Regions from separate parts of the Streptomyces sp. NPDC041135 genome, predicted to be linked through region 2. Evidence: riboswitches for the same ligand, from Rfam matches in the RefSeq annotation. Region 2 holds a riboswitch; each other region holds the start of a gene.

Region 1 (7,380 bases), on a different contig from region 2:
GTGACCGCACTCGCGTTCGATTTCACGAACGGTTTCCACGACACCGCCAACGCGATGGCCACCACCATCTCGACCGGTGCCCTCAAGCCCAAGGTCGCGGTGGCCATGTCCGCCGCATTGAACCTTGTGGGCGCTTTCCTCTCCGTGGAGGTCGCCAACACGATCTCCAAGGGGCTCGTCGACGAGACGGGCATCCGTCCCGAGGTCATCTTCGCCGCCCTGGTCGGCGCGATCCTCTGGAACCTGGTCACCTGGCTGGTGGGTCTGCCCTCCAGCTCCTCGCACGCCCTGATGGGCGGTCTGATCGGCGCCACCGTCGCCTCGGCCGGCCTCGGCGCGGTCCACGGTGACGTGCTGGTCACCAAGGTCCTGATCCCGGCCGTGGCCGCCCCGGTGGTGGCGGGCGTCGCGGCGATGTTCGCCACCCGGTTCTCCTACGCGCTCAGCCGCGGCGCCGAGGGCGAGGCGACCCGCAAGGGCTACCGCGCCGGCCAGATCGCCTCCGCCGGCCTGGTCTCCCTCGCGCACGGCACCAACGACGCGCAGAAGACCATGGGCATCATCACCCTCGCGCTGATCGCGGGCGGCGCGGTCGACCCGGGCTCCAACCCTCCCACCTGGGTGATCCTCTCCGCGGGCCTCGCCATCGCGCTCGGCACCTACCTCGGCGGCTGGCGCATCATCCGCACCATGGGCAAAGGCCTGACCGACCTCCAGCCGCAGCAGGGCTTCGCCGCCCAGACCAGCGCCGCGACCGTCATCCTGGCCTCCGCCCACCTGGGCTTCTCCCTGTCGACCACGCACTCCGTCTCCGGTTCGGTGATGGGCGCCGGTCTCGGCCGCAAGGGCGGCGTGGTCCACTGGTCCACGGCCACCCGCATGTGCGTCGCCTGGGTGCTGACGCTCCCGGCGGCCGCGCTGGTCGGCGCGCTCGCCGAGTCCGTGACGGACCTGGGCGACTGGGGCACCGCCACCGTCGCCGTCTTCCTGGTGGCCTCCGGTGCCGCGATCTGGAAGCTGTCCCGCCGGGAGGTCGTGGACGCCTCCAACGTCCTGGGCGCCGACGAGCCCGCCGGTGTGGTGACCACCGCCATCGCCGCCGTGGCCCCGCCGCCCGCCGGCCCCGTCACCGCGGACCTGACGGCCACCATCGCCGCCCCGGTCCCGGCCCTCTCCGTCCCGGCCGCCCCCGTCCCGGCCGGCGCGGTCACCGCCGCCCCCGTGGCGGTCGGCGCCGAACCGGCCGTCCCGCCGGCCGCCACCGTCTGACCCGAGCACCCGGTCACCGACCCGGTGACCAGAAAGCAGCACCGATATGCAGATCGACTGGGCAGCCCTCGGCTCCGTCTTCGGCGTCAGCCTCGTGGTCACCGTGGCCCTGGTGGCCCTGTTCACCCTCGGCGTCGCCGGCCTCTCCCGCCGTGAGCGGGCCGCGGCCCGGGGCGACTCCGCCGTCCTCGCCGTGACCGGCTCCTACGTGTGCTTCACCGCCTGCGCGGCGGCGGTGGCGTACGGCATCTTCCTGATCATGGCCAAGGCCTGATCCCGGGTGGCCGGCCACCGGGCCGGCCGCCGTCCGACGGGCTCCTCCCGCCGGTTCCGCTCAGCCGGGGCCGGGGAGGAGCCTTTCGCATGCCGTGTGCGGCGGGCGGGACCTGACGGGCGGTCGGCCGGGGGTGTGGGCCTGAGCACACTCTCCTCCCGCAGGTCAACGGCAAGTTGACGGCCGTTCCGGGGGCGTGGTGGACTGCCGGGGCCACTACGGCGGCAGAAGAGGAAGCCGGTGCGATTCCGGCGCGGTCCCGCCACTGTCACCGGGGTAGTACACCCCGGGAGCCAGGAACTCTCGCCGCCGGTCTCGTCGAACCAGGGCGTGGACACCCTGAGTGAGGACACACACCGCATGCTCGGCTGCCGATCGAGGCTCAGCACCAGGCCCGCGCTCCCCGCCGTACCCGACCCCACGGCCGGCTGAGCCGATGGGTGCCGATCGCGTCTTCGCGTACGGCGCCGCCGCCGGCCTCCTCGGTGACCTGCTCCTCGGCGACCCCCGCCGCGGGCATCCGGTCGCCGTGTTCGGACGGGCGGCCGGCGCCGTGGAACGGGTGCTGTGGCGCGACCACCGCGGCCGGGGCGTGCTGCACACCGCCGTGTGCGCCGGTGGCGCCGTCGCCCTCGGTGTGCTGGCCGAACGCGCCGTACGCCGCTCCCCCGCCGCCTCCGTCGCCCTGACCGGCGCCGCCACCTGGGCCGTCGTCGGCGGCACCTCGCTCGCCCGGGAGGCCCGGGCCGTCGGACGCGCCCTGGAGGCGGGCGACCTGGCCGCCGCGCGGGCCCGGCTGCCGCACCTGTGCGGCCGCGACCCGCAGACCCTGGACGCCGACGGGATCGCCCGGGCGGTCGTGGAGTCCGTCGCCGAGAACACCTCCGACGCCGTCGTGGGCGCCCTGGTGTGGGGCGCCGCCGCCGGAGTGCCGGGGCTGCTGGGCTTCCGCGCGGTGAACACGCTCGACGCGATGGTCGGGCACCGCTCGCCCCGCTACCGGCGCTACGGCTGGGCCTCCGCCCGCCTCGACGACCTCGCCGGATGGCCCGGGGCCCGGCTGACCGCCGCCCTCGCCGCCCTCGCCGGGCCCGACCCGCGCGGCGCGCTGCGGGCCTGGAAGGCCGACGCGCACCGCCACCCCAGCCCCAACGCGGGCCCCGTGGAGGCCTCGTTCGCGGGAGCGCTCGGGGTGCGGCTGGGCGGCACGCTCTCCTACGCCGGGCGCGTCGAACACCGGCCCGTGCTCAACGGGGACGCCGGACGCGCCGTCCGGGTCACCGACGTCGACCGGGCCGTGCGGCTCTCGCGCCGTGTCCAGCTGCTCGCGCTCGGCGTCACGGCCGCCGCGCGCCTCCTCGGGAAAGGACGGTGCGGATGAGCGGCGGGCTCCTGGTCGCCGGCACCACCTCCGACGCCGGCAAGAGCGTCGTGACGGCCGGGATCTGCCGGTGGCTGGTGCGGCAGGGCGTGAAGGTCGCGCCGTTCAAGGCGCAGAACATGTCGCTGAACTCCTTCGTCACGCGGGAGGGCGCGGAGATCGGCCGGGCGCAGGCCATGCAGGCCCAGGCCTGCCGCATCGAGCCGACCGCGCGGATGAATCCCGTGCTGCTCAAGCCCGGTGGCGAACAGAGCAGCCAAGTGGTGCTGCTGGGCAGGCCGGTGGGCGAGCTGAGCGCCCGCGGCTACCACGGCGGGCGCCAGCAGCGGCTGCTGGGCACCGTGCTGGACTGCCTCGCCGAGCTGCGCGGCACCTACGACGCGGTGATCTGCGAGGGGGCCGGTTCGCCCTCGGAGATCAATCTGCGGCGCACCGACATCGTGAACATGGGGATCGCGCGGGGCGCCCGGCTGCCCGTGCTCGTGGTCGGCGACATCGACCGCGGCGGCGTCTTCGCCTCCTTCTTCGGCACCGTCGCGCTGCTCTCCCCCGAGGACCAGGAGCTGGTCGCCGGCTTCCTGGTCAACAAGTTCCGCGGTGACGTGTCGCTGCTGGAGCCGGGGCTGGACATGCTGCACGGGCTCACCGGACGGCGCACCTACGGCGTGCTGCCCTTCCGGCACGGCCTCGGGATCGACGAGGAGGACGGGCTGCGGGTCTCCCTGCGCGGGACCGTCCGGGAGTCCAGCACCGCCCCGCCCGTCGGTGAGGACGTGCTGCGGGTCGCCGTCTGCGCGATCCCGCTGATGTCCAACTTCACCGACGTCGACGCGCTGGCCGCCGAACCGGGCGTCGTGGTGCGGTTCGTGGACCGGCCGGAGGAGCTGGCCGACGCCGACCTCGTCGTCATCCCCGGCACCCGGGGGACCGTACGGGCCCTGAAGTGGCTGCGGGAGCGGGGGCTCGCGGCGGCCGTCGCGCGCCGGGCCGCCGAAGGACGGCCCGTACTCGGCGTCTGCGGGGGCTTCCAGATCCTCGGCGAGCACATCGAGGACGACGTGGAGAGCCGCCAGGGTCACGTCGAAGGGCTCGGCATCCTGCCCGTGCGGGTGCGGTTCGCCCGCGAGAAGACCCTCACCCGGCCCGTGGGCGAAGCCCTCGGCGAGCGGGTCGAGGGGTACGAGATCCACCACGGGGTCGCCGAGGTCGGCGGCGGCGAGGCGTTCCTGCGCGACGCCGGCGGACACCCCCTCGACGGCTGCCGCGTCGGGCAGACCTGGGGCACGCACTGGCACGGATCGCTGGAGTCGGACGGCTTCCGGCGCGCCTTCCTGCGCGAGGTGGCGGCCGCCGCGGGCCGCCGGTTCGTGCCGGCCCCGGACACCTCCTTCGCCGCGCTGCGCGAGGAGCAGCTGGACCGGCTCGGCGACCTGATCGAACAGCACGCGGACACCGACGCGCTCTGGCGGCTCATCGAGTCGGGCGCGCCGCAAGGACTGCCTTTCATTCCACCGGGAGCGCCCGCATGAGCACAGTGTTGTTGTTGTCCACCGCCGACACGGATCTGCTGGCGGCCCGGGCCTCCGGCGCCTCCTACCGCATCGCCAACCCGACCCGGGTGGACGTGGCACAGGAGCTGCCCGCCCTCCTGGAGGGCGCCGGCATCGCCGTCGTACGGCTGCTCGGCGGGAAGCGGGCCTGGGAGGACGGGCTGGCCCGGCTGAGGGCCTCCGGCGTCCCGACCGTCCTCCTGGGCGGCGAGAGCGTCCCGGACGCCGAGCTGATGGCCGAGTCGTCGGCGCCGGCCGGCGTCGTCGCGGAGGCGCTGCGGTACCTGGTCGAGGGCGGCCCGGAGAACCTGACCGAGCTGGCCCGGTTCCTGTCGGACACCGTGCTGCTGACGGGTGAGGGGTTCGTCGAGCCGCAGAAGATGCCCGAGTTCGGCGTGCACGGCGACCGGCCCGCCGTCGAGGGCCGCCCCACCGTCGGCGTGCTCTTCTACCGGGCCCACGAACTCAGCGGCAACACCGCCTTCGTGGACACCCTGTGCGACGCGATCGAGGCGCGCGGCGCCAACGCCCTGCCGGTGTACTGCGGTTCGCTGCGCGGCGCGGACACCGGGCTGTACGACATCCTCGGCCGCGCCGACGCCCTGGTCGCCACCGTGCTGGCCGCGGGCGGCACGCACGCCTCGCAGGCGTCGGCGGGCGGGGACGAGGAGGCGTGGGACATCGGTGCGCTGGCCGACCTGGACGTGCCGGTGCTGCAAGGGCTGTGCCTCACCTCGTCCCGGGCCGCCTGGGCGGAGTCGGACGCCGCCCTCTCCCCGATGGACGCGGCCATGCAGGTCGCCATCCCGGAGTTCGACGGACGGCTGATCACCGTGCCGTTCTCCTTCAAGGAGCAGGGGCCGGACGACGTCCCCGTGTACGTCGCCGACCCCGAGCGGGCCGCGCGGGTCGCCGGCATCGCCGTACGCCACGCCCGGCTGCGGCACAAGCCGAACGCCGAGAAGAAGCTCGCGCTCGTCTTCACCGCCTACCCGACCAAGCACTCCCGGGTCGGCAACGCCGTGGGACTGGACACGCCCGCCTCGGCGGTACGGGTGCTGGACGCGCTGCGGGAGGCCGGGTACTCCCTGACCGAGTACCCGGCGGGCGGCGACGAGCTGATCCACCGGCTCATCGCGGCCGGCGGCCACGACGTGGAGTGGCTGACCGAGGAGCAGCTGGCCGCCGCGCCCGCGCGCGTGCCGCTCGCCGACTACCGGGCGTGGTTCGACACGCTCGACCCGGCCCTGCGCGAGGGGATGCTGGAGGCCTGGGGCGAGCCGCCCGGCAGCCTCTACGTCGACGGCGACGACATCGTGCTCGCCTCCCTGCGGTTCGGGAACGTCGTCGTCATGATCCAGCCGCCGCGCGGCTTCGGGGAGAACCCGATCGCGATCTACCACGACCCCGACATGCCGCCCTCGCACCACTACCTGGCGGCCTACCGGTGGCTGGAGAACAGCTTCGGCGCCGACGCGATCGTGCACATGGGCAAGCACGGCACGATGGAGTGGCTGCCGGGCAAGGGACTCGGCCTCGGCGCCGGCTGCGCCCCCGACGCCGTGCTCGGCGAACTCCCCCTCGTCTACCCGTTCATCGTCAACGACCCCGGCGAGGGCACCCAGGCCAAGCGGCGCGGGCACGCCACGGTCGTCGACCACCTCGTGCCGCCGATGGCGCGGGCCGACACCTACGGCGACCTGGCCAAGCTGGAGCAGCTGCTCGACGAGTACGCGCTCGTCTCCGACCTGGACCCGGCCAAGGCACCGGCCGTACGCGCGCAGATCTGGACGCTGGTGAAGGCGGCCGAGCTGCACCACGACCTGCACGTGGACGACCAGCCCGACGACGAGGCGTTCGACGAGTTCGTCATGCACATCGACGGCTACCTGTGCGAGATCAAGGACGTCCAGATCCGCGACGGCCTGCACATCCTGGGCGGCGGCCCGGTGGGCGAGCCGCGGGTGAACCTGGTGCTGGCCGTGCTGCGCGCCTCCCAGGTGTGGGGCGGGCAGGCGAACGCGCTGCCCGGTCTGCGGGCCTCGCTCGCCGCCCACTTCGGGCTGGTGGAGAAGGAGCTGCTGGCCGAGCCGGGCGCGCCGCTGAAGGTGCCCGCGGAACTGACGGACCTGGTGGCGGGGCCGGGCCGGACGGCCGCCGACGCCGTCGACCTGCTGGAGCAGCTGTGCCGGCGGTTCGCGCAGGGCCTGGAGGAGCGCGGCTGGGCGGCGGCGGAGTGCGGCGCGCTGGTGCGCGAGGTGCTGGGCACGGAACTCGCCGACGCGCAGGCCGTGCTGGAGTTCGCCTGCACCGAGGTGGTGCCCCGGCTGGCCCGCACCGGCGACGAGATCGGTCACATCCTGCGGGCCCTGGACGGCGGTTACGTCCCCGCGGGCCCGTCGGGATCGCCGACGCGCGGTCTGGTCAACGTCCTGCCGACCGGCCGCAACTTCTACTCCGTCGACCCCAAGGCGATCCCCTCCCGGCTCAGCTGGGAGGTCGGGCAGTCGCTCGCGGACTCGCTGGTGCAGCGCTACCTCCAGGACACCGGCGGGTACCCGACGTCGGTCGGCCTGACGGTCTGGGGCACGTCCGCGATGCGCACCCAGGGCGACGACATCGCGGAGATCCTGGCGCTGCTGGGCTGCCGCCCGGTCTGGGACGACGCCTCGCGCCGGGTCACCGGCTTCGAGATCGTCCCGCCGGCCGAACTGGGCCGGCCGCGCATCGACGTCACGGTCCGCATCTCCGGGTTCTTCCGCGACGCCTTCCCGCACGTGGTGGGGCTCATCGACGACGCGGTGCGGGCGGTGGCCGAGCTGGACGAGCCGCCCGAGTCCAACTTCGTGAAGGCGCACGCCGACGCGGACACCGCCGAGCACGGCGACCGGCGCCGGGCCACGGCA
Region 2 (7,380 bases):
CGTCCGCGCACGGCGTGGTCGCTCCGGGACGCCCGGTGGCGGCGCCTGCCGCGGCGGTGGCAGCTTGGCGGGGGTGGTCGTGTCTGCGGCACTCATCGCGCGCTCCTCAGCGGTCCCTCAGGGTCGTACGAAGGCAAGGCCCCGCACGGCCGCACGCCGGGTGGCACCCCGGGCGCAGCCGCACGAGAAGCAGGGCCCTGCCGGCGGCAGAGCCCTGCGCTCGGGTCACTTGGTGTTGATGACCTTGTCGATCGCGGCGTCCGCGTCCTTCGCGGCGTCCTCGACCGACTTCTTGCCGGTACCGATGCTCTGCAGCATCGTCTGCAGGATCTGGGCCTTCTCGACCTGGCCCCAGCCCGGTGCCATCGGCACGAACCAGTTGGACTCGGCCGCGGTGGCCGGGACGGCCGTCGCCGGGTCGTCCTTCAGCGTCGCGAGGTCGGTCTTGTTGTTGGGCAGGTTGCCCTTGGCGATCAGGCCCTTCTGGCCGGTGCTGCCGGTGAAGGCGTTGATCCACTCGGCGGCGACGCCCTGGGCCCTGGACTTCACCGGGACGGCGAGGTCGGAGCCGCCCAGGAAGACCGGCATGTTCTTGCCCGACGGACCGGGCATCACGAAGTTCTCGAGGTTGTCCTTGAGCTTGCCGGTCTTGTCGTTCTTCGGGTCGGCGGCGGTCGCGCCCTCCCAGGCCGCGCCGAAGATCATGGCGGACTTGCCCTGGCCGTAGACGATGTAACGGTCGGACTCGTCCTTGGTCTTGTCGCCGTGCATGTAGGAGTCGACGACCTTCTTGAACGCCTTCAGGCCCTTGACCGACTCGGGCGAGGAGAGGCTGGCCTTCCACTGGCCGCCCTCCTCCTTGGCGATGGCGCCGCCGGCGTCGTAGACGAAGGACATGGCCGCGTACCAGTCACGGGTGGGCTGGTACCAGGCGCTGAACTTGCTGCCTTCCTTCTTCTGGATCTTGTCCAGGGCGGCGGTCAGCTCGGCGTAGGTCTTCGGGGGCGTCTTGACGCCGACCGAAGCCGCCACGTCCTTGCGCCAGTTGGCGACGCGGGTACCGGCGTAGTACGGCACGCCGTAGGTCTTGCCCTCGTAGGTCACCGAGGCCTTGAGGCCGTCCAGCCACTGCGCCGAGTTGTCGAACTGCCCCGCCTCGACCGGCGCGAAGGCGCCCTTGACCATGTAGGGCAGCATCTCGGTGTTGCCCATCTCGACCACGTCGGGGGTCTTGTCCGTGGCGAGGACGGCGTCGAGCTTGGCGTTCTTGTCGGGCCAGCCGTAGTACTCGTGCTTGATCTTGATGCCGGGGTGCTTCTTCTGCACGGCGGCGTCGGCGGCCTTCACCAGGTTGGGCCAGTTGTTCTGGGCGTCCACGGTGAGCCAGACGGTCAGCTCCTTGGCGTCCGCCCCCGATGAGTTGCCGTCGTCCTTGTTGTCGCTGCCACACGCCGCGATGGAGACGACCATGCCCGCGATACCGATCGCGGCTATCAGCTTGCGCTTCACGCCACCCTCCTCAGGGATGCCACAAACCCCCCTGCCTCCCCGCGGTGTCACGTCGACGCGTCGTACCGCCCTTGGGGCCGGGACCTGGACCAATGGTGTAGACCAGTAGGGGGAGCTTGGCCCAGACCAATAGGCCTGTCAAGGGTGTTCAACCGGCCTCCAGGCAGCCGTGATGCGACCGAGATATGCAGGGACCTTTCATTGCGCAAGCGACAGATCGGACGGACCAGTTCCGCACCCCGGCCGGTAGACCACTGCCGCGCCGACCCCCGATGGACTAGACCAACGGGGACGGCGGCGGTATACAGAGGAGATCACGGAGCGCGGGCGGACCCGGGGTCGTCCCTGGTGCACCCCTGCCAGGAGAAGCCGTGCCACGATGTGAGCCGTGGCCGATGGGAAGTCGGTCGCTTTCGGCACCCGGAGCCGGGAAGGCAGAGCATGAGCACCGACGTCAGCAGTGCGGAGAACGAGGCCGGCGCGACCGTCCGTACCGCCCGCGTCCCCAAGTACTACCGCCTGAAGAAGCATCTGCTCGACATGACGGAGACCCAGGCGCCGGGCACGCCGGTGCCGCCCGAGCGGACGCTGGCGGCGGAGTTCGACACCTCCCGGACCACCGTCCGCCAGGCGCTGCAGGAACTGGTCGTCGAGGGCCGGCTGGAGCGCATCCAGGGCAAGGGCACCTTCGTCGCCAAGCCCAAGGTGTCCCAGGCGCTGCAACTGACCTCCTACACCGAGGACATGCGCGCCCAGGGCCTGGAGCCGACCTCCCAGCTGCTGGACATCGGGTACATCACCGCCGACGACCGGCTCGCCGGCCTGCTCGACATCACGGCCGGCGGACGCGTGCTGCGCATCGAGCGGCTGCGCATGGCCAACGCCGAGCCCATGGCGATCGAGACCACCCACCTGTCGGCCAAGCGCTTCCCGGCCCTGCGGCGGTCGCTGGTGAAGTACACCTCCCTCTACACCGCCCTCGCCGAGGTCTACGACGTCCATCTCGCCGAGGCCGAGGAGACCATCGAGACCTCGCTGGCCACCCCGCGCGAGGCCGGCCTGCTCGGCACCGACGTCGGCCTGCCGATGCTGATGCTCTCCCGGCACTCCGTGGACCAGCAGGGCCGGCCCGTGGAGTGGGTGCGCTCGGTGTACCGGGGCGACCGGTACAAGTTCGTGGCGCGCCTCAAGCGCCCCCAGGACTAGGACCTCTCGTTCGGACCACGTCCGCGCATACCGTCCGCGCGTACCGTCCGGGGCTGAATTACGGGACCGATATACGGACGAGGGCTTCCGCTGTCTCGACACCGTCACCTAGATTGCCTGCGCATTACAACAGGTGATCAACACCTGCGCACCGCACAGGTGGTCGTCGAGGGGACGGAGCGTGTGTCATGTCAGATGCGCCTGAAGTGAGACAACCGGTGGTCACACCGGTCCGCGTGGTCATCGCCCTCTGTCTCGCCGCGCCGTTCGCGGCGATGCTGTGGGTGGGCTCCTACGCGAAGACCGACCCGGCGTTCATCGGCATCCCGTTCTTCTACTGGTACCAGATGCTGTGGGTGCTCGTCTCCACCGCGCTGACCGTCACCGCGCACCAGCTGTGGCGCCGTGACCAGCGCTCCCGCGACGCGGTCCGGGGAGGTGCGTCGCGGTGAAGGACGGCGTGAACGGCGTCGCGCTCGGCGTCTTCATCTTCTTCTTCCTGGCCGTCACGGTCCTGGGCTTCCTGGCCGCGCGCTGGCGCCGGGCCGACGACGAGCACTCGCTCGACGAATGGGGCCTGGGCGGACGGTCCTTCGGCACCTGGATCACCTGGTTCCTGCTCGGCGGCGACCTGTACACGGCGTACACCTTCGTCGCCGTTCCCGCGGCGATCTACGCGGCGGGCGCCTCCGGCTTCTTCGCGGTGCCGTACACGATCCTGGTCTACCCGCTGATCTTCACCTTCCTGCCGCGGCTGTGGTCGGTGTCGCACAAGCACGGGTACGTGACGACCTCGGACTTCGTCCGCGGCCGCTTCGGCTCCAAGGGCCTGTCGCTCGCGGTGGCGGTCACCGGCATCCTCGCGACCATGCCGTACATCGCGCTCCAGCTCGTCGGCATCCAGGCCGTGCTGGACGTGATGGGCGTCGGCGGCAGCGCGAGCAGCAACTGGTTCGTCAAGGACCTGCCCCTGCTGATCGCCTTCGGCGTGCTGGCCGCCTACACCTACTCCTCGGGCCTGCGCGCCCCCGCGCTGATCGCGTTCGTGAAGGACGCGCTGATCTACATCGTCATCGCGGTGGCGATCATCTACATCCCGATCAAGCTCGGCGGCTTCGACGACGTCTTCGCCAAGGCGGGCCACGCCTTCGCGCAGGTCAACCCGGCGACCGGGAAGCCGCGCGGCGCCCTGGTCCCGGCCGAGGCAGGGCAGTGGACGTATGCCACGCTGGCGCTGGGCTCGGCGCTCGCGCTGTTCATGTACCCGCACTCGATCACCGCGACGCTGTCCTCGCGCAGCCGTGAGGTGATCCGCCGCAACACCACGATCCTGCCGCTGTACTCCCTGATGCTCGGCCTGCTGGCGCTGCTGGGCTTCATGGCGATCGCGGCCGGGGTGAAGGTCACCAACGGCCAGCTGGCGATCCCGCAGCTGTTCGAGGACATGTTCCCGGACTGGTTCGCGGGCGTGGCCTTCGCGGCGATCGGCATCGGCGCGCTGGTGCCGGCGGCGATCATGTCGATCGCGGCCGCGAACCTCTTCACCCGCAACATCTACAAGGACTTCATCAAGCCGGACGCCACGGCGAAGGAGGAGACCCGGGTCTCCAAGATCGTGTCGCTGCTGGTGAAGGTCGGCGCGCTGGTCTTCGTGCTGACCATGGACAAGACCGTCGCCATCAACTTCCAGCTGCTCGGCGGCATCTGGATCCTGCAGACCTTCCCCGCCCTGGTCGGCGGCCTGTTCACCCGGTGGTTCCACCGCTGGGCGCTGCTCGCGGGCTGGGCGGTGGGCATGATCTACGGCACGGTCGCCGCGTACGGTGTCGCCTCGCCGACCCAGAAGCACTTCGGCGGCTCGGCGAAGGAGATCCCCGGCATCGGGGAGATCGGCTACATCGGCCTGACCGCGTTCGTGCTCAACGTGGCCGTCACCGTCGTGCTGACCTTCGCCCTGCGGGCGTTCAAGGCCCCCGAGGGCCTCGACCAGACCAGTCCCGCCGACTACACCGCGGACGCGGGCGACCCGGGCGTCCAGGTGGAGCTGCCGCCGGCGACCGCGGACAGCGCCCACTGAGCGGGCCCGGACGGGCCGGCCGCCCGCTTACGCGGCGGCCGCGGACCGGCCGCCGCTGAACGGTTCCCGACGGGCCGCCGTGCGCACCGCGCAACGGCGGCCCGTTTGTCATGACATGACGCTCCGGCACCGCGCGACACAACATATGGGGGTGCTCGCCGAACCCGGCACCAGATGTATGCTCATGCTCGCTGTCGCCGCAGGGGAATCCGGTGCGAATCCGGAACTGTCCCGCAACGGTGTACACGCGTGCGTCCGCACGCCTGGTCAGTCCGAGGACCTGCCGGCAGCGCGCCCGGCCGTCCGGTCCGGGTGCCGAGACGTCCGGGCCTCGTGGAGTGGGCAGGTGGACGCGGCGCCGCCTGCGCCCGTGTGCCATCCCCTGCCCCGCGAGGCCCCGTGCCGAGCGAGGGAGAGCCCCCACGTGACCATCGCGCCAGCAGATCCGGCCTCAGTCAGCGTGCCGGAGACCGACGGTCCCGGTGCCGCGCTGCTGCGGACCCTGACCGAGCTGACCGCCGACCTGCCCGACGCCGACCCCGGCCGGGTCGCCGCCGCCGCGCTGCGGGGGCGGTCAGCGGCGGCCGACGAGGCGGAACTGCGCGAGCTGGCCACGGAGGCCGCCGCCGGCCTCATCTCCGAGGACCCCGCCTACTCGCGGCTGGCCGCCCGCCTGCTGACCCTCACCGTCCGCGCCGAGGCCGCCTCCCAGGGCGTGACGTCCTTCACCGCGTCGGTCGCCACCGGCCACCGCGAGGGGCTCATCGCCGACCGCACCGCGGCCTTCGTCCGCCTGCACGCGGCCCGCCTCGACGCGCTCGTCGACACCGGCGCCGACGACCGCTTCGGCTACTTCGGCCTGCGCACCCTGCACAGCCGCTACCTGCTGCGGCACCCGATCACCCGCAAGGTGATCGAGACGCCCCAGCACTTCCTGCTGCGCGTCGCCGCCGGACTTGCCGAGGACGACACCGTGCGGGCGCTCGACGAAGTGGCCGCGCTCTACCGGCTGATGAGCCGGCTGGACTACCTGCCGTCCTCCCCCACCCTGTTCAACTCCGGCACCCGGCACCCCCAGATGTCGTCCTGCTACCTCCTCGACTCCCCGCTGGACGAGCTGGACTCCATCTACGACCGCTACCACCAGGTCGCCCGGCTCTCCAAGCACGCCGGCGGCATCGGCCTGTCCTACTCCCGCATCCGTTCACGCGGTTCGCTGATCCGGGGCACCAACGGGCACTCCAACGGCATCGTGCCGTTCCTGAAGACCCTGGACGCCTCGGTGGCCGCCGTGAACCAGGGCGGCCGGCGCAAGGGCGCGGCCGCGGTCTACCTGGAGACCTGGCACTCCGACATCGAGGAGTTCCTGGAGCTGCGCGACAACACCGGCGAGGACGCCCGCCGCACGCACAACCTCAACCTCGCGCACTGGGTCCCGGACGAGTTCATGCGCCGGGTCGACGCCGACGGCACCTGGTCGCTGTTCTCCCCGGCGGACGTGCCGCAGCTGGTGGACCTGTGGGGCGAGGAGTTCGACGCCGCCTACCGCGCCGCGGAGGCCGCGGGCCTGGCGCGCAGAACGCTGCCCGCGCGTGAGCTGTACGGCCGCATGATGCGCACCCTCGCGCAGACCGGCAACGGCTGGATGACCTTCAAGGACGCCGCCAACCGCACCGCCAACCAGACGGCCGAGCCCGGGCACGTCGTCCACTCCTCCAACCTCTGCACGGAGATCCTGGAGGTCACGGACGACGGGGAGACCGCGGTCTGCAACCTGGGTTCGGTCAACCTCGGCGCCTTCGTGGACGCGGCGGCCGGTGACATCGACTGGGAGCGGCTGGACGCCACCGTGCGCACCGCCGTCACCTTCCTCGACCGCGTCGTCGACATCAACTTCTACCCGACCGAGCAGGCGGGCCGCTCCAACGCCCGCTGGCGGCCGGTGGGCCTGGGCGCCATGGGCCTTCAGGACGTCTTCTTCAAGCTGCGCCTGCCCTTCGACTCGGCCGGGGCGCGCGCCCTGTCGACGCGGATCGCCGAGCGGATCATGCTCGCCGCCTACGAGGCGTCCGCCGACCTCGCCGAGCGCAACGGCCCGCTGCCGGCCTGGCAGAAGACCCGTACGGCGCGGGGCGTGCTGCACCCCGACCACTACGGGACCGAGCCGGCCTGGCCGGAGCGCTGGGCGGCGCTGCGCGAGCGGATCGCGTCGGTCGGCCTGCGCAACTCGCTGCTGCTGGCCATCGCGCCGACGGCCACCATCGCCTCCATCGCGGGCGTGTACGAGTGCATCGAGCCCCAGGTGTCGAACCTCTTCAAGCGCGAGACCCTCTCCGGCGAGTTCCTCCAGGTCAACACCTACCTGGTGGAGGACCTGAAGCGGCTCGGCGTCTGGGACGCGCGCACCCGGGAGGCGCTGCGGGACTCCGCCGGCTCGGTGCAGGGCTTCACCTGGATCCCGGCGGACGTCAGGGAGCTGTACCGCACGGCGTGGGAGATCCCGCAGCGCGGGCTCATCGACATGGCCGCCGCCCGCACCCCGTACCTGGACCAGGCGCAGTCCCTGAACCTGTTCCTGGAGACGCCGA
Region 3 (7,380 bases), on a different contig from region 2:
CGTACAGGGCGTCCAGCAGGCGCTGGCAGTCCGGGACGGCCGTGGTCGCCTTCAGCAGCCCGTCCCGCCAGGTCGCCGTCCCGTCGGCGGGCGTCCACGGCACGCCCAGGTCGGCGTCGGTGATCAGCGCGGCCCGCGCCTGGTCCGCGGTGAGCGCGGGGACCGCCACGGGGTCCGCGGCGCGCGGCGCGCCGGTGGGCGAGGCGGCCGCCTGCCGCGCGGCGGGCCGCGGGGCCCCCGTGCAGCCCGGTACGGCGAGCAGCGCGGCCGCCGCGAGACCGGCGGCGGTGAGGAGGCGGGCCGGGGGGAGGGACATGGGGGAGCCTCCAAGGGGTGCCGGGACCGGACGGGCGGCGCGCGGTGGGCCGGGGCCGACGGACGGTGCGGTGCGTGCTCCCACGGCACCACCGGCCCGCCCCGGCCACCAGCGCTCCGGGCCGTCCGGGTGAGCCCGCGGGAGGCACGAGTCGGGCGGGACCTCGCGGACACGACCTAATGTCGATCGTGACGGAAGGAGCCCGCCGTGACCGGTCAGCCCATCCCCGTGATCATCGACTGCGACACCGGTGTCGACGACGCCCTGGCCCTGCTGTTCGCCGTGCGCCACCCGGGCCTGGACCTGCGCGCGGTGACCTGCGTGGCCGGGAACACCGACGTGGACGGCGTGGTCCGCAACACCCTGACCGTGCTGGAGCGGGCGGGCGCGCCGGACGTCCCGGTGGCCCGGGGCGCCGGGCGGCCGCTGCTCGAACCGCCCCGCTCCGCCCGGCACGTGCACGGCTCCGACGGCATGGGCGACCTGGGCCTGCCCGCGCCGCTGAGGGCGCCCGTGGCCGAGGACGCGGTGAGCCTGCTGCGCCGCGAGATCCTCGCCTCGCCCCGCCCGGTCACCCTGATCCCGACCGCGCCGCTGACCAACATCGCGCTGCTGCTGCGCACCCACCCCGAGGTGACCCGCAACATCGAGCGGATCGTGTTCATGGGCGGTGCGGTCGCCGGCGGGAACGCCACCCCGGTGGCCGAGTTCAACGTCTGGCACGACCCCGAGGCGGCGGCGATCCTGCTCACCGCCGGGGTGCCGATCACGATGTACGGCCTCGACGTCTTCATGCGGGTCGTCGTCCCCGGCCCCGACGTCCACCGGCTGCGGGCCGGCGACGACCCCGGCACCCGGCTGGCCGGCGACCTGCTCGCGCACCGGCCGACCACCCAGGGCGGCCCGGCCGAGGCCGAGGAGGCGGGCGGTCTCGGCGACGCGGGCGCGGTCTGCGCGGTGGCCGACCCCGCGGGGCTGGTCACCCGGCCGCTGCCCGTCGAGGTCTGCCTGGCGCCGGGACCGGCCCGGGGCCAGACGATCGTCGACCTCCGGCCCCGCCCCGGCGAGTCCGAGATCCACGGCGGGGCCCGCGCCCGGCCGCTGGTGGACGTGGCGCTGGAGGTCGACGCGGACCGTTACGTCCGGCTCTACCTGGAGACGGTCACGCGCTGAGCCGCAGGCGGGCTGCGGACGGCCCGTCCGGCCTGATCCGCACGAGCGACCCTAGTCGGCCTCCGCCGCCCGTACCGTCCAGCGCTGTTCGACCTTGGCCACCTTCCAGTAGCCGATGGCCGCCGCCCACACCACCACGAACAGGGCCACGATGACGTATCCCACGCTGTCCAGGTTCAGGCCGGCTATCCAGCCGGTGACGGCGTCGCTCAGGTCGAGCTTGTCGTGCAGGACGCCGACCAGCTCGATGGTGCCGATGAAGAGGGCGACGGCGATGGACAGCCCGGTGATGGTGAGGTTGTAGAAGACCTTGCGGACGGGGTTGGAGAACGCCCACTGGTAGGCGAAGTTCATGAAGGTGCCGTCCAGGGTGTCGAACAGGCTCATCCCGGCGGCGAACAGCAGCGGCAGGCACAGGATCGCGTACCAGGGCAGCCCGGCCGCGGCGCCGGAGCCCGCCATCACCATCAGGGTCACCTCGGTCGCGGTGTCGAAGCCCAGCCCGAAGAGGAAGCCCAGCGGGTACATCTGGCCCGGCCGGGAGACGGACTTGGTCAGCCGGCCCAGGACGCGGTTCATGAACCCCCGCGAGTCCAGGTGCTGTTCGAGTTCCCGTTCGTCGTACGTCCCCGCCCGCATGGACCGGAAGACCCTCAGGATGCCGGCCAGCGCCACGACGTTGAGGACGGCGATGAGGTAGAGGAAGGTGCCGGAGACGGTCGTGCCCAGGAAGCCGAGCACCTGGTGGGTGGTGGAGTCCTCGCTGGTGATCCGGCCGGCGAGCTGTGTGCCGCCCGCGATCAGCGAGGCGAGGAGCACGACCACGCTGGAGTGGCCGAGCGCGAACCAGAAGCCGACCGAGACCGGCCGCTTGCCGTCGGCCATCAGCTTGCGGGTGGTGTTGTCGATCGCGGCGATGTGGTCGGCGTCGAAGGCGTGCCGCATGCCGAGCGTGTAGGCGGTGACACCGAGCCCGATGCCGAACGTCTCGCTGCCGACCCGGTAGTGGCCGGGGGCGACGAGCAGGAACAGGATGCCGAAGGCGGCGACGTGCAGGGCGGCGATGGCGGCCAGCAGGCCCGCCGTGCGGACGGTGTCCTCACGGCGCCAGCGGAAAACGGCAGGGTCGGTCATACGGTCACGCTCCAGCACCTCGTGGATCACTTCGTGAGCTGCCGTGGCCGGTCTCCTGGCTTGGGGGTCGTACGCCCGCCGTCCCTGCCTTCCCAGCCGGACGACCGGCCAGTGGCCCGGCGGCTGCCGGACGGGACGGGGACTTCCCCCTTCACAGTGGCGAGGGCCGCGTCGGCATGGGTCCTTGACGGACCGTCACCGACTTCCCGAGCACCACGGCCCGTCCACCGTAGGGGGGAGGGCCGTTCCCTGCATAGCTGCACATGTGCGCAGGTATGGAAGATCACAATCGGGAGGCCTGCGAGGATGAGGACATGCATCTCGTGCCTGCCGACCGCGCGGACCGTCGTTCCATCGACGGCCACCGGGTGTGCGACGCCATCGCCGCGATCGGCGAGCCGGGTCATCTGCGCGCCTGGTCCGACCGGTTCTCCCTGCTCGCCGACCCCAAGCGGCTGGCGCTGCTGCTCGCCCTGCACCGCACGGGTCCGCTGGCGGTGTCCGACCTGGCGATCGCCACCGGAATGAACGACCCCGCCGTCTCGCAGGCCTTGCGGCTGCTGCGGGCGGCGGGGGTCGTGGAGGGCGAGAAGGAGGGGCGGGTGGTGCGGTACCGGGTGATCGACCGGGACGTGCGGGCGCTGCTCGCACACTGCGCGGCGGACACCGCCTGACCCACCGGTCCACCTGTGTGACTTACCGGTCCACCTATGTGACCCCCCGGTCCACCGAGGTGACTCACCGGTCCGCCGGTGTCACCGCCTCACCGTCCGCCCGTCCGTCGTCAGCGCTGGGCCGTACGGCGGCGCCGGGTGGTCATGACGATCGCGGCGCCGCCCACCAGCAGGACCGCCGCGCCGCCGGCGATGACGCCGGTGTCGCCGCCGCCGCCGGTCTCGGCGAGGTCACCGTCGTCGCCGCCGGTGGCCGGGGCCGCGCCGGACTCCGAGGTGGCCGGGGCCGCGGTCGGGGTCGCTGAGGCGGCGCCGGACTCGGTGGTGGTGGGTGCCGGGGTGGTGCTCTGCGTCGCCGGGGCGGACGGGGTGGCGGAGCCGGACGCGGAGTCGCTCGGCGCCGGCGCCGGCGTCGGGGACTGCGACTCGGCGGCCGTGCAGTCCTTGGTGCCGCCGTTCCAGGCCGCGATCAGCTTGTCCTTGATGACCGCGTGGTCCGGGCCGGCCGGCAGGTCGCCGTGCTCGAAACCGTCACCGGCGTCCGTCTTGCCGTCGAACCTCACCGCGCCGCGGTAGAGGTCGATCTGCGCGAAGCAGCCCGCGTCCGGCACCGCGATGTCGAGGGTGTCGGTCGCGCCCGGCTTGACCGTCACGGTGTCGAAGTCCACGAACACCTGCTCGCCGGAGGTGGCGAAGGAGGAGCCGTGGGCGAGGTAGGAGGCGAGGGAGGCGGTGCAGGTGGCCGCGTCACCGGCGGCGCGCACGGTGATGTGCACCTTGCCGTCCGCGGAGGGCCGCAGGCTCTGGTCGTCGACCTTCACCGAGTCGAAGAAGCTGGTGCCGTCCAGGGAGAACTGGCAGCGGTCGGTGCCCGTCTCCGTGCCCGCACCCGTGCCCGGCTTGTAGGTGCCGCCGGCCTTCCAGCCCTCACCGCCGGGCGTGCCGTGGGCCCAGGCGCCGGAGGCGCCGGCGACGGAGGCGGCGCAGAGGGCGAGGGAGGCGGCGCCGGCCCCCAGCAGGCGGCGCGCGGTGACAGGTCTGGCTATGGACATGGGCATCCCATCTAGAAACAGAAGCTCAGCAGCTCACGCGGAGCGCGGCGGAGCGCGGCAGAGCGCGGGAGAGCCGAGGAAGGCTAGGAAGGCTCAGAAGACATGGCGGAGCGCTGGGCTCATTGGTCACATCGGCCACATCAGCCACAGGCTCCGGTCATGGTCATGCGCCCCGGCGATACCTGTCAACCTGCGGAAACGCAAGGAGACTTCGAAGAGTCGTCACCATGTCAGCACACAGGGAACGTTCCGCTCCGCATCGGTCCGCACCAGTCGGCACCACTCGAAGGTTCCCTTTCCGGGCAATGTGGACAGAGTCACTACTGTCGCTCTCTCGAAGGGAACCCGCGTGGCAGACCTCTCGTCCAGGAACCCCGACTGGTGGCGCCAGGCCGTCATCTACCAGATCTACCCCCGCAGCTTCGCCGACGCCGACGGCGACGGACTCGGCGACCTCAAGGGCATCACCCGCCGCCTCGGCCACCTCGCCGCCCTCGGGGTCGACGCCCTGTGGCTGAGCCCGTTCTACCCCTCCGAACTCGCCGACGGCGGCTACGACGTCGCCGACCACCGTGACGTCGACGCCCGCCTCGGCACGCTGGACGACTTCGACGCCATGGCCGCCGAGGCGCACCGGCTGGGTCTGAAGGTCATCGTCGACATCGTCCCCAACCACACCTCCCACCTGCACCCCTGGTTTCAGGAGGCGCTGCGCGCGGCCCCCGGCTCACCGGCCCGTGAGCGCTACGTCTTCCGCGCCGGCCGCGGCTCGCGCGGCGAACTGCCGCCCACCGACTGGCAGTCCGTCTTCGGCGGCAGCGCCTGGCAGCGGGTCCCGGACGGCCAGTGGTACCTGCACCTCTTCGCCGCCGAGCAGCCCGACCTCAACTGGGACAACGAGGAGGTCCGCGCCGACTTCCGCACCACCCTGCGCTTCTGGTCCGACCGGGGCGTGGACGGCTTCCGCATCGACGTCGCCCACGGCCTGGCCAAGGACCTCACCGAACCGCTGCGGGACGTCGGCGGCCTCGGCGCGACCGGCGAGGAGGCGCTGCTGCGGGTGGCGCCCGGCAGCCACCCCTACTGGGACCGCGACGAGGTCCACGAGATCTACCGCGACTGGCGCAAGATCCTCGACGCCTACTCACCGCCGCGCACCGCCGTCGCCGAGGCCTGGGTGCCGGGAGCCCGCCGGGCCCTGTACGCCCGCCCGGACGAACTGGACCAGGCCTTCAACTTCGAGTACCTCCAGACCGGCTGGGACGCGGACGAGCTGCGCCAGGTCATCACCGACTCCCTCGCCACCGCCCACGCGGCCGGCGCCTCCGCCACCTGGGTGCTGTCCAACCACGACGTCGTACGGCACGCCTCCCGGCTGATGCTGCCGCCCGGCACCGACGACAACGCCTGGCTGCTGTCCGGCGGCCGGGCCCCGGCCGTCGACGCGGAGGCGGGCCTGCGCCGGGCGCGCGCGGCGACCCTGCTGATGCTGGCGCTGCCCGGCTCGGCGTACGTCTACCAGGGCGAGGAACTCGGCCTGCCGGAGGTCGCCGACCTGCCCACCCAGGTGCTCCAGGACCCGATCTGGGAACAGACCGGGCACGTGCGCAAGGGCCGCGACGGCTGCCGGGTGCCCCTGCCGTGGACGACGACCGGCCCGTCCTACGGCTTCGGGGAGCGGGGTTCCTGGCTGCCGCAGCCGCCGTCCTTCGCGGCGTACGCCGTCGATGCCCAGGACGGCACCGAGGGCTCCACCCTGGAGCTGTACCGGGCGGCCCTGCGGCTGCGCCGCAAGCTGCTCGAGGGCGAGTCGCTGACCTGGGCGGCCGGTGCCCCCGACGGGGTGCTGCACTTCAGCCGTTCGGACGGCTGGCGGTGCGTCACCAACCTCTCCGGCGCGCCGGTCGAGCTGCCGCCGGGCGAGGTGCTGCTGAGCAGCGCCCCGCTGCCCGAGGGCGGAGCGCTGCCGCCGGACACGACCGTCTGGCTGTCCTGACCACCGCTTGGGCCCCCGGCCGGCCGGTCGGCCTCAGCCCACGGTTGGGCTGGGGCTGGGGCCGGGCGCGGGCGTGGTGCTCCTGGTGCCGCCGCCGGTGCCCGCACCGCCTCCGAGGAGACCGCTGAGGTCCAGCGGGGTGGAGGTTTCGGTCGGCGGCGGGGTGAGCACCACCTCGGGCTGGCCGGCCGGCGGGGGCGGCGGGGTCAGGTCGGAGGACGGCAGCTTCGGCGGGGTGGTCTGCTGGAAGATGGTCTGGTCGAAGTCGACCAGACCGGTCTTCTCCATCACCGTCATGTGGTCCAGCACCGTGTCGTTGGCCTGGTCGGCGAGCGCCCGCACCAGGGAGTTCTTGGTGGTGGAGCGGATCTTCGCGATCGAGTTGAAGATGGAGCCGTGCGTCATCCGCAGGATGTTGGCGAAGTCGGTGTCGAACTGCTTGCCGCTCTCCGCCTTCAGGGTGGTGACGAAGGACTCCTGCTGGGGACTGGCCACATTGGGCAGGGTGATGTTCAGCATCGGGGCGATCTTGCGGCAGGAGGCGTCCAGCGCGGCGTGCCCGTCGATCAGGTGCTTGCTGGCGGTGATCACCCCGGGCGTGCTGCCCTTGCTCAGTCCGATCTGGCCGAGCGGGTACTCCCACAGGCCGGCCGCGCGCACCCTGACCACGAAGTCCCGGTCGCCCTCGGTCAGGGGGCCCCACTGGGTCTGGGCGACGATGCGCGTCGGTGAGCTGGAGACGGTGTCCAGACCGAGCATCCCCGGATACGCGAGCGCCGCGAGTGTCAGGGCCATCGCACCGCCCACGAAGAGAGTTCCCGTCGCGTTCCGCGAAAAGCGCACCGTGCCTCCTGCCCGGTCATGAACCCGCCCGCGGGCGGCTCGACACACAGGAGTACGGACGGAAGGGCGAGTTGTCTCTGCCGCGCCGGTAAAAAAATCTCCCGGCGGGTGCTGCCGGCCCGCCGGGGGGGGGCTTCGCGCGCCAAGCGCTAGTAGCGCAGGGCCGTTCCCACCTCGGCCCGCACCTGGCCG

Evidence for each region. A riboswitch is a leader RNA that binds a small molecule or an ion and turns the genes downstream of it on or off. The one in region 2 is predicted to bind cobalamin.
Region 1: it holds a riboswitch for cobalamin, as region 2 does, so the genes downstream of both, ACZ6CZ_RS27930 (cobalamin biosynthesis protein) here and ACZ6CZ_RS24975 (ribonucleoside-diphosphate reductase subunit alpha) in region 2, are expected to answer to the same signal.
Region 3: it holds a riboswitch for cobalamin, as region 2 does, so the genes downstream of both, nicT (Nickel transporter NicT) here and ACZ6CZ_RS24975 (ribonucleoside-diphosphate reductase subunit alpha) in region 2, are expected to answer to the same signal.

The regions. Positions count from the first base shown of each region.
Region 1 covers NZ_JBVIYZ010000015.1:81,042-88,421, reverse strand. The annotation lists gene ACZ6CZ_RS27940 (inorganic phosphate transporter) at 1-1,269, shown strand, start outside; gene ACZ6CZ_RS27935 (hypothetical protein) at 1,316-1,543, shown strand; cobalamin riboswitch at 1,727-1,868, shown strand; gene ACZ6CZ_RS27930 (cobalamin biosynthesis protein) at 1,980-2,924, shown strand; gene ACZ6CZ_RS27925 (cobyric acid synthase) at 2,921-4,453, shown strand; gene cobN (cobaltochelatase subunit CobN) at 4,450-7,380, shown strand, end outside.
Region 2 covers NZ_JBVIYZ010000011.1:193,125-200,504, forward strand. The annotation lists gene ACZ6CZ_RS24950 (carbohydrate ABC transporter permease) at 1-96, opposite strand, end outside; gene ACZ6CZ_RS24955 (extracellular solute-binding protein) at 226-1,509, opposite strand; gene ACZ6CZ_RS24960 (GntR family transcriptional regulator) at 1,951-2,715, shown strand; gene ACZ6CZ_RS24965 (DUF3311 domain-containing protein) at 2,904-3,167, shown strand; gene mctP (monocarboxylate uptake permease MctP) at 3,164-4,792, shown strand; cobalamin riboswitch at 4,971-5,094, shown strand; gene ACZ6CZ_RS24975 (ribonucleoside-diphosphate reductase subunit alpha) at 5,217-7,380, shown strand, end outside.
Region 3 covers NZ_JBVIYZ010000014.1:108,241-115,620, reverse strand. The annotation lists gene ACZ6CZ_RS27430 (hypothetical protein) at 1-316, opposite strand, end outside; gene ACZ6CZ_RS27425 (nucleoside hydrolase) at 524-1,489, shown strand; gene nicT (Nickel transporter NicT) at 1,541-2,623, opposite strand; cobalamin riboswitch at 2,652-2,856, opposite strand; gene ACZ6CZ_RS27415 (ArsR/SmtB family transcription factor) at 2,938-3,297, shown strand; gene ACZ6CZ_RS27410 (LAETG motif-containing sortase-dependent surface protein) at 3,408-4,349, opposite strand; gene ACZ6CZ_RS27405 (glycoside hydrolase family 13 protein) at 4,699-6,345, shown strand; gene ACZ6CZ_RS27400 (DUF4142 domain-containing protein) at 6,379-7,152, opposite strand; gene ACZ6CZ_RS27395 (hypothetical protein) at 7,338-7,380, opposite strand, start outside.